One region of the Serratia sp. FDAARGOS_506 genome, then DNA from elsewhere that is predicted to be linked to it. Evidence: predicted binding sites of a transcription regulator. Region 1 holds the regulator's gene; each other region holds the start of a gene.
What was found. The regulator PurR, encoded in region 1, represses purine synthesis genes. The targets are predictions, from matches to a motif close to CANGCAAACGTTTGCNTG.

Region 1 (3,129 bases):
TCGTCAAATCCTTCGGCTCATTCGCTGCGTTCAAAGAGCAGTTCACCGATGCCGCAGTGAAAAACTTCGGCGCCGGCTGGACCTGGCTGGTGAAAAAACCGGACGGCACGCTGGCGATCGTCAACACCTCCAATGCGGCCACCCCGCTGACCGGTGAAGACAAACCTCTGCTGACCGTTGACGTATGGGAACACGCGTATTACATCGATTACCGCAATGCGCGTCCAAAATACCTGGAAAACTTCTGGGCGTTGGTCAACTGGGCTTTCGCGGCGGAAAACCTGGCGTAAGCGCAGGCCTTGCCTAAGTGACGAGGCGCAGCGTGGCTGCGCCTTTTTTAAAACTGGCGGGAAATCAGTTCAACGCAGCGACAAAGCTGAAAGCGATGATCATCGCCAACGCACAAACGGTGGTGAACAGCGACATCTTCAGATCGGTATCCATGACAACTCCTTTAAAATGGGCTTTCCTAAGGATAAAAGGCGCACAATTAGTACGTCAAATCATTTTCCCACAGTTCGCCGATAAAATCTTGTTATCATTTCCCGGTTTATAATCTCGATTACCTCTTCCACTTTTGTTCAATATGCGACAAAATTCGCAGTTCACAACTGCGTACCGGCATCCATGCCCCTCCTGATTAAGCGCTGAAGACTTCAACACACTAAAAACTCAGTTTTCGCTTCTCTGGAGAAGGATCTACGCAGGCAAACGATTAACATCACACTTACATGCTGTAAACATGTGAGTTCAGGAGTCATTCCTTACATGGCAACGATTAAAGATGTGGCCAAACGCGCGGGCGTTTCCACCACCACCGTTTCGCACGTCATCAATAAGACTCGTTTCGTCGCCGAAGAGACCAAAGCGGCCGTGTGGGCCGCCATCAAAGAGCTGCATTACTCGCCGAGCGCCGTGGCGCGCAGCCTGAAAGTCAATCACACCAAGTCGATCGGCCTGTTGGCCACCTCGAGCGAAGCGCCCTACTTCGCCGAAGTGATCGAAGCGGTGGAAAACAGCTGCTACAGCAAAGGCTACACCCTGATCCTGTGCAACTCGCACAACAATCTGGACAAGCAGCGCGCCTACCTGGCGATGCTGGCGCAAAAGCGCGTCGACGGCCTGCTGGTTATGTGCTCCGAATACCCGGATCAGCTGCTGGGCATGTTGGAAGACTACCGCAACATCCCGATGGTGGTGATGGACTGGGGCGCCGCGCGTGGCGACTTCACCGACACCATCATCGATAACGCCTTCGAAGGCGGCTATCTGGCCGGCCGTTACCTGATCGAGCGTGGCCACCGCGATATCGGCGCCATTCCGGGCCAGCTGTCGCGCAACACCGGCGGCGGCCGTCATCAGGGCTTTATGAAGGCGCTGCAGGAAGCACATATCGAGATTCGCGAAGAGTGGATCGTTCAGGGCGACTTCGAACCGGAGTCCGGCTATAAGGCGATGCACCAAATCCTGTCGCAAAAACAACGACCGACCGCGGTATTCTGCGGCGGCGACATCATGGCGATGGGCGCCATCTGCGCCGCCGACGAGCTGGGGCTGCGAGTGCCGCAGGATATTTCCGTGATCGGTTACGACAACGTGCGCAACGCCCGCTACTTTACCCCGGCACTGACCACCATTCATCAGCCTAAAGAGCGCCTGGGCGAAATGGCCTTCACCATGCTGCTGGATCGCATCATCAGCAAACGCGAAGAGTCACAGGTGATCGAAGTGCATCCTAAGCTGGTCGAACGCCGCTCTGTCGCCGACGGCCCGTTCATCGACTACCGCCGCTAATCCCCCGCGCCGGAAGCCTGCGCGGCTTCCGGTTCCGCCTCGCTCAACCACTCCTGATTCAGCGTCTCGCCATCGCCCAGATACGCCAGCAGCCAGCTCATCGCCGGTGACGGTTTATCCTGTTGCCAGGTCAGACAGCAAGGGCTGGCGGGAAACGGTTGCTGCAGCTGCAACGCCTTCAGCTCACCGCGCTGCACCCGCGGCAGTGCCCGATGCGCCGGCATCATGCCGACGCACAACCCGGCGCACAAACAGTCGAGTGCCGAAGTCCAATCTGGCACCACCAGTCGCCGCTGGTTATCCAGCGTCCAGGTGACGCGCTTGGGCAGGTTGCGCGAGGTGTCCTCCAGGCAAAGCGAAGGATACGGCCGCAGTTGATCGTCATTCAGCGGCCCCGCCAACTGCGCCAGCGGGTGCTGCGGGCTGACCACGCACAACCAGTTCATATAACCCATGTCGCGAAAGGCGAAGCCGCCACCGACCGGCACCGCGCGCGTGGCGCCGATCGCCATGTCCGCCCTGCCGTCCACCAGCGCATCCCACACGCCGTTGAACACCTCGGGTTGCAGCATCAGTTCAACGTCGGGGAAATGACGGTAGAAATCCAACACCAGCTGGCGGCTGCGTTGCGGTTTGACGATGATGTCCACCGCGATATTCAGCTGGCCGCGCCAACCGTTGGCCACCTGCTGACAATGACGGCGGGTGTCGAGCATTTTTTTGATAACAGCTCGCGCATCCTTGATAAACAGTGCACCGGCCGGTGTCAATTCCACATCGCGGTGACGCCGCTCAAACAGCGGCACCGCCAGCCATTGCTCCAGCTGCCGTACGGTATAGCTGACCGCCGACGGGACCCGGTGCAATTCCTGCGCCGCCGCGCTGAAACTGCCGGTGCGCGCCACCGCGTCGACGACTTCAAGAGAATATTCAGACCACATCGTTTTGCCTTCAATTTTTTTAACAGCACTTTGCAAATATTACCGTTTCACAAGCAGAGATCCAGCCGGATACACTGACCGGCGCTAAAAACCTGCGACACTAAAATATTAACGAGAAATACCATGCGAAATTCCTTTGGCTTTATGTTCTACCTCGCCGGCCTGAGCATGCTGGGTTATCTGGCGACCGATATGTACCTGCCCGCCTTCGGCGCCATGCGGGAGGAACTGCAAATTTCCGCCGGCGCGGTGAGCGCCAGCCTGAGTATCTTCCTGGCCGGCTTCGCCTTTGCGCAGCTGCTGTGGGGACCGCTCTCCGACCGTCTGGGCCGCAAACCGGTATTATTGATCGGCCTGGCGCTGTTCGCTCTCGGCTGCCTGGGTATGCTGTGGG
Region 2 (3,129 bases), 2.2 Mb from region 1:
GCTTGATGACGATGGCATTGGCGATATCGATAAAGAACGCCCCCACCATGGGCACCACCAAAAACGCCACGTGCGAGGGGCCGAAACGATCGGTGATCGCCTGCATGTTAGCGATCGCCGTCGGCGTGGCGCCCATACCGAAGCCGCAGTGGCCGGCGGCCAGCACCGCCGCGTCGTAGTTTTTACCCATCACCCGGTAGGTAACGAAGATCGCGTACAGTGCCATGACCAGCGTCTGCACCGCCAGGATCGCCAGCATCGGCAGCGCCAGCGAGGCCAGCTCCCACAAGCGCAGGCTCATCAGTGCCATCGCCAGGAATAGCGACAGGCTGACGTTACCCAGCACCGATACCGCCCGCTCGAACACGGTATAGAAACCGGTGAAGGCCAGCGTGTTGCTGAGGATCACCCCGACGAACAGCACGCAAACGAAGTTCGGCAGTTCAAACACCGTGCCGCTCAGCAGGCCGGCAATCAACTGCCCCAGGCTCAGACAGATGGCGATCATGGCGATGGTTTCGATCATCACCAGCGAGGTGATCAGGCGGCCGCTTTCCGGCTTCTCAAAACCGCTCGGCTGCACGCTGTCTTCCGGCGTGCCTTCCGGCGTGGAGGAGTGTTTAACCAGATAGCGTGCCACCGGGCCGCCGATCAGGCCGCCCAGCACCAGGCCGAAGGTGGCGCAGGCCATGGCGACTTCCGTGGCGTTCTCGAAACCGTAGCGCTCGATGAACAGCTTGCTCCAGGCGGCCCCGGTGCCGTGGCCACCCGACAGGGTGATCGACCCGGCGATCAAGCCCATCAACGGATCCAGCCCCAGCATTTTCGCCATCCCGATGCCGATGGCGTTCTGCACGATAAGCAACCCCAGCACCACGAACAGGAACACCACCAGCACCTTGCCGCCGGCGCGCAAACGCGCCAGATTGGCGTTCAGGCCAATGGTAGCGAAGAAGGCCAGCATCAGCGGGTCCTTCAGCGACATGTCAAAACTGATTTCCCAGTTGACGAGCTTTTTCAGGGCTAACAGCAGGAGGGCCACCAGCAAACCGCCGGCGACGGGAGCAGGGATGGTATATTTTCGCAGCAGGGGAATGGTTCTGACGCACTTGCCCCCGAGGAGCAAAACCAGCGTCGCCGCGACCAACGTGCCATAAGTATCAAGATGAAACATCCAGGTACTCCATGTAAGGGAAAAGATCCAAATAAAAATAATAAGTTATAGAAAACCACTTAGTTTTTAAACTTGATGAGTGCAGGATTAGAAGTAAAAAACGCTGAGATGACAAGAAAAAATGAATGAAAATGCGACATAAACGAGAAAGTCGGCAACATAATATTTGCGCGCAACCGTTTGCTTTTGCGGGGCGGAGCATTAAAATGCCTGCTTTGCCGTATCTGGAAACGCCACACCATGAGCATGTCATCCTCCGAGCTTGATGCCGCACGCCAAGCCGCCTCTGAACCCCGCGCCAGTGAACTGATTTACCGCCTGGAAGATCGCCCGCCGCTGCCGCAAACGCTGTTTGCCGCAGGCCAGCATCTGCTGGCGATGTTCGTCGCGGTGATCACTCCGGCCCTGCTGATCTGCCAGGCTCTGGGCCTGCCGGCACAGGATACCCAGCACATCATCAGCATGTCGCTGTTCGCCTCCGGTCTGGCTTCCATTCTGCAAATCAAAACCTGGGGGCCGGTGGGCTCCGGCCTGCTGTCCATTCAGGGCACCAGCTTCAACTTCGTTTCGCCGCTGATCATGGGCGGTCTGGCGCTGAAAAACGGCGGTGCCGACGTGCCGACCATGATGGCCGCGCTGTTCGGCACCCTGATGGTCGCCTCCTGCACCGAAATTTTGCTGTCGCGCGTGCTGCATCTGGCGCGCCGCATCATCACCCCGCTGGTTTCCGGCATCGTGGTGATGATCATCGGTCTGTCGCTGATTCAGGTCGGCCTGACCTCGATCGGCGGCGGCTACGCCGCGATGAACGATCACAGCTTCGGCTCGCCGAAAAACCTGCTGCTGGCCGGCGCGGTGCTGGTCGTGATCATTCTGCTGAATCGCCAGCGCAACCCTTACCTGCGCGTGGCTTCGCTGGTGATCGCCATGGCGGTCGGCTATCTGTTGGCCTGGGCGATGGACATGCTGCCCGCCGACGCACCGGCGGCCCCAACGGCGGCGATCACCATCCCAACGCCACTCTATTACGGCCTGGGCTTCGACTGGAACCTGCTGCTGCCGCTGATGCTGATCTTTATGGTCACCTCGCTGGAAACCATCGGTGACATCACCGCCACCTCCGACGTCTCCGAACAGCCGGTCAGCGGGCCACTGTATATGAAGCGGCTGAAAGGCGGCGTGCTGGCCAACGGCCTGAACTCGATGCTGTCGGCGGTGTTCAACACCTTCCCCAACTCCTGCTTCGGCCAGAACAACGGCGTGATCCAACTGACCGGCGTCGCCAGCCGCTACGTCGGCTTCGTGGTGGCGCTGATGCTGATCGCGCTGGGGCTGTTCCCTGCGGTGGCCGGCTTCGTACAGCACATTCCCGAGCCGGTTCTGGGCGGCGCGACCATCGTGATGTTCGGCACCATCGCCGCCTCTGGCGTGCGCATCGTGTCGCGCGAGCGTCTGAACCGCCGCGCCATCATGATCATGGCACTGTCGCTGGCCGTCGGCATGGGCGTCTCCCAGCAGCCGCTGATCCTGCAGTTCGCGCCGGACTGGCTGAAAACCCTGCTCTCTTCCGGCATCGCCGCCGGCGGTATTACCGCCATCGTGCTGAACCTGGTGTTCCCGCAGGAACACGAGAAAAAGTAACCCGTCCATTGATGTTCAAACGGCCGCTTGCGGCCGTTTTTTATTGTCTATCAGACCATTGCCCTTGAGATGCCCGGCCAATTGCGGCATAAACAGGGTATCTTTTTTGACCGATGCGGATGTAGACGATGAAATTTATCGGAAAGCTGTTGCTGACGTTGCTGCTGCTGATCGTGCTGGCGGTGGTGGTGCTGTACCTGGTCGGGCAAACCCGCTGGGCGGCAGGCCGCCTGAGCGCCTGGATCAGCGACAACAGCGAATACCGCCTGTCGATAGGGAAAATCACCCATTCGTGGAGCCAGCCGGACCAGATC
Region 3 (3,129 bases), 1.5 Mb from region 1:
GGCCGCCTGCGCCGCCTTTCTCTCTTTTTCCTGCAGATAGCCCACCAGGCTGACCTGGTAGCGGCGGATGTTTTCTACATAGTTGTAGGCTTCACGCCCGCGCGCATAGCCGTAGGTCAGCTGCGGATAGTAGCGCTTCTGGCTGAGCATCGGCAGGCGCTGTTTGACGTCGACCCAGCTGTCCGGGTTGCCTTTTTGCGTCTTGGTCAGCTTGCGCGCGTCCAGCATGTGGCCCCAGCCCATGTTGTAGGCCGCCAGCGAGAACCAGATGCGCTCGTCTTCCGGCACGCTGTCCGGCACCTTGGCCATCAGCCGTTGCAGGTAAAGGGCGCCGCCCTGAATGCTCTCTTCCGGATCGAGGCGGTCGTTGACCCCCAGGCCGTCGGCGGTGGCGCGGGTCAGCATCATCAGGCCGCGCACGCCGGTGGGCGAAGTAGCCTGCGGATTCCAGTGCGATTCCTGATAGGCGATGGCCGCCAGCAGCTTCCAGTCGATCTCGTTGGCGTGCTTCTCAAACAGCGGGCGGAAGTTGGGCAGCACCGAGTCGATGGCTGACAGGAAGGTTTTTGTGTCCACATAGTCGAAGCTGCCGACGTGGCCGAGGTACTTCTCTTCCAGCCGCGCCAGGGTGCCGTCATCCACCATCTGGCTGTAGAAATCCAGCATCGCCGCGTACAGGCTGTCGTCGCCGTCGCGTTTGAGGTACCAGGTGACCGGCTCTTCGTCGGTGACGTCGAACGCCACCGCCAGCTGCGGATGGATGCGCTGCAGCAGCGCGATGGTTACCGAATCGCCGAGGGTGTAGTCCAGTTTGCCGTCGGCCACCCGCTCCAGCAGCTCTTTGGAGGTGAGATCGCTGGAGGACTCCCAGGCGAGATCCGGGTATTTATCCTGCTTGAGCTGCTTTAGCGTGCTGACGTGCGCAGAACCGGAGGCGACCGCCAGTTTGCCTTTAATGTCGGCGAAGTTTTTCGGCCGCGGGGTGCCCAGCCGGTACACCAGCTGTTGCGAAACGGAGTAGTAGGCGGGGCCGGTGCGTGCGCGGCTGAGGCGCTCCTGGTTGTAGATCAGGCCCGCCGCCAGCAGGTCGGCATCGTCGTCATCAAGGTCGTCGAACAGGTCATTGATATTCTGATGGGGGATCACCACCAGCTTCACCCCGAGGTAGTTGGCGAAGCGTTTCGCCAGTTCGTAGTCGAGCCCACCTGGCCCTTGCTTGGTGTTGAAATAGGTCAGCGGTGAATTCAGCGTGCTGATACGCAACTCGCCGCGGGAAATGATCTCCTGGAGTTGCCCGCCCTGGCCGCTGCGCCAGGTGATATTGGGCCACAGCGCGAGAGCCAGAAGCAGGGTGACAACGCCGATGAGGATGTAGTTTATTTTAAGACGTTTCAAATAGTTATCCAGTGGTGGCACAGGTACACCGGCGACGACAACCGCGACTTTTCTCATGGTTAAATCACCAGTGCGGGGGGCATTTTGCGCAACAAAACGCCAGTGTGCAACTTTATTGACACGTTATGACAATTCGACGGTGCGGCACGCTTTTATCAATAATCCCTACGCAAACGGTTTCGTCGGCGCCGAGGATTCTCTATAATGACGCGCGTTTTCCCCTGTTGCGCCCAATGAAGCGTCTTATCCGCCGCTTCGAAGACGAGAGAACTTTGATTATGGAAATTCTGCGTGGTTCGCCCGCTTTATCGGCTTTTCGCATTACCAAACTGCTGTCCCGCTGCCAGGATGCCCACCTGCCTGTCAGTGATATCTACGCCGAGTATGTCCACTTTGCCGATGTTAGCGCACCGCTAAGTGCCGAAGAACACGCCAAACTTCAGCGGCTGCTCAAGTACGGTCCTTCTCTCGCCGAACATGCCCCTGAAGGCCGGTTGCTGCTGGTCACGCCGCGTCCGGGCACCATTTCTCCCTGGTCTTCCAAAGCGACAGACATCGCCCATAACTGCGGTCTGCAACAGGTGGTGCGCCTGGAGCGCGGCCTGGCGTTCTACGTCAAGGCACCTGAGCTGACGGAAACCCAGTGGCGCCAGCTCGCCGCGCTGCTGCACGATCGCATGATGGAAACCGTCTTCAGCGAGTTGCAACAGGCCGAACAGCTGTTCGCGCATCATCAGCCGGCGCCGTATCAGTCGGTCGACGTGCTGGGCGCAGGGCGCACCGCGCTGGAGCAGGCCAACGTCCGGCTCGGCCTGGCGCTGGCGCAGGATGAGATCGACTACCTGCTGAATGCCTTTACCGGTTTGGGGCGCAACCCGACGGATATCGAACTTTATATGTTCGCGCAGGCCAACTCCGAGCACTGCCGCCATAAGATTTTCAACGCCGATTGGATCATCGACGGCGAACAGCAGCCTAAATCGCTGTTCAAGATGATCAAGAACACCTATGAGCAGACGCCGGACTACGTGCTCTCGGCGTATAAAGACAACGCCGCCGTGATGGAAGGCTCGCAGGTCGGCCGCTTCTTCGCCGCGCCGGAGAACGGCAAGTACGATTACCATCAGGAAGAAGCGCACATCCTGATGAAGGTGGAAACCCACAACCACCCGACGGCGATCTCGCCGTGGCCGGGCGCCGCGACCGGCTCCGGCGGCGAGATCCGCGATGAGGGGGCAACCGGCCGCGGCGCCAAGCCGAAAGCCGGCCTGGTGGGCTTCTCGGTATCCAACCTGCGTATTCCCGGCTTTGAACAGCCGTGGGAGCAGGATTTTGGCAAGCCGGAACGCATCGTCACCGCGCTGGATATCATGACCGAAGGCCCGCTGGGCGGCGCGGCGTTCAACAACGAATTCGGTCGTCCGGCGCTGCTGGGCTACTTCCGTACCTATGAAGAGCGCGTCAACAGCCACAACGGCGTCGAGCTGCGCGGCTACCACAAACCGATCATGCTGGCGGGCGGCATTGGCAACATCCGCGCCGATCACGTGCAGAAAGGGGAAATCACCGTCGGCGCCAAGCTGGTGGTACTGGGCGGCCCGGCGATGAATATCGGCCTGGGCGGCGGCGCTGCCTCGTCGATGGCGTCCGGCCAGTCCGATGCCGATCTGGACTTCGCCTCGGTGCAGCGCGACAACCCGGAAATGGAGCGCCGCTGTCAGGAAGTGATCGACC
Region 4 (3,129 bases), 1.8 Mb from region 1:
ACAGATTTTCCAGCTGTTTAATACGTTGGGATACCGCCGATTGCGTGATACAGAGTTTTTGCGCGGCGCGCTCGAAGCCGCGCTCACGGATCACCGCGTCCAGCGCTTGCAGCGTACGATAGTCTGGGCGTTTCATCGGAAAGATATCCCTTAAATTAGAATGATACCGGCACTATGCCACATTTTGCGCACGGCGCAGGTGGAAAAATCACGCCCCGTCTCGCCGCTAAGCGGGTGAAAATGCGGGTTGCGGTAAATAAGTGTGATCCTGCCAGCGTGAAAAACAGCGTTTTACCCTATAATACGCACACGTTTTCGTACAGAGGCAAGGGACATATTATGACGCAGGATGAACTGAAAAAAGCGGTGGGCTGGGCGGCGCTGGAATACGTGACGCCAGGCACCATCGTCGGGGTCGGCACCGGCTCTACCGCTGCCCACTTTATTGACGCGCTGGGCTCCATCAAGCACCAGATCGAAGGCGCGGTATCCAGCTCCGACGCCTCCACCGCCAAGCTGAAAAGCCTCGGCATCCACGTGTTCGACAGCAACGAAGTGGACTCGCTCGATATCTACGTAGACGGCGCGGACGAAATCAACGGCCATATGCAGATGATCAAGGGCGGCGGTGCTGCGCTGACGCGCGAGAAGATCATCGCCGCCATCGCCAAGAAATTCATCTGCATCGTCGACGCCAGCAAGCAGGTGGACGTGCTGGGCAAGTTCCCGCTGCCGGTGGAAGTGATCCCGATGGCCCGCTCTTACGTGGCGCGCGAGCTGGTGAAACTCGGCGGTCTGCCGGAGTATCGCCAGAACGTGGTGACCGACAACGGCAACGTGATCCTCGATGTGCATAACCTGAGCATCACCGACGCCATCGCGCTGGAGAACAAGATTAACGGCATCGCCGGCGTGGTGACCGTGGGGCTGTTCGCCAACCGCGGCGCGGACGTGGCGCTGGTCGGCACCCCGGAAGGCGTGAAAGTGGTCAAATAAGCCTCCGCCGTTTGTGGCCCGGTAGTGCCGGGCCGCATAATTCTTCGGTTAAAATATCTTTTCTGAAAAACGGCAAATTTGGTGACTTATGTCACATTGTGAAACCTGACTCCCCAAAGCTTCTGCCGAAAACTTTCCCTATGGCATTTTCTGCCGTAAACCGCCATCAACGCTGCGCCTTGTCCTGCCGGGCAGGCAATCGTTTGTATTGCCGCCCGCGTTATTTTTGTTATGTTGGATGGGAGCTGTGTCGTCACAGCCGCTTCTGAAGTCTGAACATAGGGTCGGGTAAATGGCAAAAGTATCATTGGAGAAAGACAGGATTAAATTCCTGTTGGTGGAAGGGGTTCATCAGAGCACGGTCGATAATCTACGTGCCGCCGGTTATACCAACATCGAATACCACAAGGGTGCGTTAGACACCGAATCGCTGAAGGCATCCATCCGCGATGCGCACTTCGTCGGCATCCGATCGCGTACGCATCTGACCGAAGAAGTATTCGCCGCCGCAGAAAAACTCGTGGCGGTGGGCTGCTTCTGCATCGGCACCAACCAGGTAGATCTGAACGCGGCGACCAAACGCGGCATTCCGGTCTTCAACGCCCCCTTCTCCAATACCCGATCCGTAGCCGAAATGGTGCTGGGCGAGCTGCTATTGATGCTGCGCGGCATTCCGGCCGCCAACGCCAAGGCGCACCGCGGCGTGTGGCACAAACTGGCCGTGGGCTCCTATGAGGCGCGCGGCAAAAAACTGGGCATCATCGGCTACGGCCATATCGGCACCCAACTGGGCATTCTGGCCGAAGGGCTGGGCATGAAGGTGTTCTTCTACGACATCGAGAACAAGCTGCCGCTGGGCAACGCGCAGCAGGTGCGCCATCTGTCCGATCTGCTCAATATGAGCGACGTGGTGACGCTGCACGTGCCGGAAACGCTGGCGACCAAGAACATGATGGGGGCTGAAGAGTTGGCGCTGATGAAACCGGGCGCCATTCTGATCAACGCCTCGCGCGGCACCGTGGTGGACATCCCCGCGCTGTGCGACGCATTGGCCAGCAATCACCTGGCGGGCGCGGCGATCGACGTCTTCCCGGAAGAGCCGGCGACCAACAGCGATCCGTTCAACTCGCCGCTGTGCGAGTTCGACAATGTGCTGCTGACGCCGCATATCGGCGGTTCCACTCAGGAAGCGCAGGAGAACATCGGCGACGAAGTGGCCGGCAAGCTGGCGAAATACTCCGACAACGGGTCGACCCTGTCTGCAGTCAACTTCCCGGAAGTGTCGCTGCCGGCGCATGGCCCGAACGCCAGCCGTCTGCTGCACATCCACGAAAACCGTCCGGGCGTGCTGACGCAGATTAACCAGATATTTGCCGAAGAGGGGGTTAACATCGCCGCACAGTATCTGCAAACCGGGCCGGAAATCGGCTACGTGGTGATCGACATTGAAGCGGAAACCGCGCGCGCCGACGCCGCGCTGCAGCGCATGAAGGCCATCGACGGCACTATTCGCGCCCGTCTGCTGTTCTGATTAGGCGGCATGTCGCAACGAAAAAGGCCGGAGCGATCCGGCCTTTTGCTATTTGGGTTCGTGCCACGCCCAGCTGCAGAGTGGGGTGAGGATTTCCGGCAGCGGGATATCCCAGTGCTCGGTCGGCAGATGCTCCACCTGCTGGCAATCATGGGCCAGACCGATGGGATAGGGGCCGTAGCTCTGCCAGTTTTGCAGGGTGCGATCGTAAAAGCCGCCGCCCATGCCCAGACGCTGCCCGGTATGATCGAATGCCACCAGCGGCGTCAGTACGACGTCCAGCTCGCCCAGCGGTAACACCTGGCGCACATCGAGGCGCGGTTCGAGAATATTGAAGCGATTGCGCACCAGCGGCGTTTCCGGCGCATAGCGCAGGAACAGCAGGTGGCCCGGGCTGAACGGGTGCAGCACCGGCAGGTAAACCCGTTTGCCGAGCGTCCACAGTTGCTCGATCAGCGGCCCGGTGTCCAGTTCACCGTCAAACGACAGGAATACCGCGATGCTGTGCGACGCCTGAATGCGTGCATGTGCGGTGAGGCGTTCGGCTATCTTGTCTGCGGCAAAGCGTTGCTGCTCGGGCGTAAGCTCGCGCCGACGTTGGC

Region 2: the regulator PurR is predicted to act here: its motif matches at 1,344-1,361, upstream of EGY12_RS07130 (NCS2 family protein).
Region 3: the regulator PurR is predicted to act here: its motif matches at 1,562-1,579, upstream of purL (phosphoribosylformylglycinamidine synthase).
Region 4: the regulator PurR is predicted to act here: its motif matches at 1,189-1,206, upstream of serA (phosphoglycerate dehydrogenase).

Annotation. Positions count from the first base shown of each region.
Region 1 covers NZ_CP033831.1:3,627,661-3,630,789, reverse strand. Annotated here, with positions in the region: gene sodB (superoxide dismutase [Fe]) at 1-290, shown strand, start outside; gene EGY12_RS17675 (YnhF family membrane protein) at 355-444, opposite strand; gene purR (HTH-type transcriptional repressor PurR) at 769-1,794, shown strand; gene punR (DNA-binding transcriptional activator PunR) at 1,791-2,735, opposite strand; gene punC (purine nucleoside transporter PunC) at 2,859-3,129, shown strand, end outside.
Region 2 covers NZ_CP033831.1:1,442,011-1,445,139, forward strand. Annotated here, with positions in the region: gene gltS (sodium/glutamate symporter) at 1-1,174, opposite strand, end outside; gene EGY12_RS07130 (NCS2 family protein) at 1,415-2,815, shown strand; gene EGY12_RS07135 (AsmA family protein) at 2,944-3,129, shown strand, end outside.
Region 3 covers NZ_CP033831.1:343,173-346,301, reverse strand. Annotated here, with positions in the region: gene mltF (membrane-bound lytic murein transglycosylase MltF) at 1-1,395, opposite strand, end outside; gene purL (phosphoribosylformylglycinamidine synthase) at 1,671-3,129, shown strand, end outside.
Region 4 covers NZ_CP033831.1:638,967-642,095, reverse strand. Annotated here, with positions in the region: gene EGY12_RS03325 (LysR family transcriptional regulator ArgP) at 1-136, opposite strand, end outside; gene rpiA (ribose-5-phosphate isomerase RpiA) at 340-996, shown strand; gene serA (phosphoglycerate dehydrogenase) at 1,289-2,527, shown strand; gene EGY12_RS03310 (5-formyltetrahydrofolate cyclo-ligase) at 2,576-3,129, opposite strand, start outside.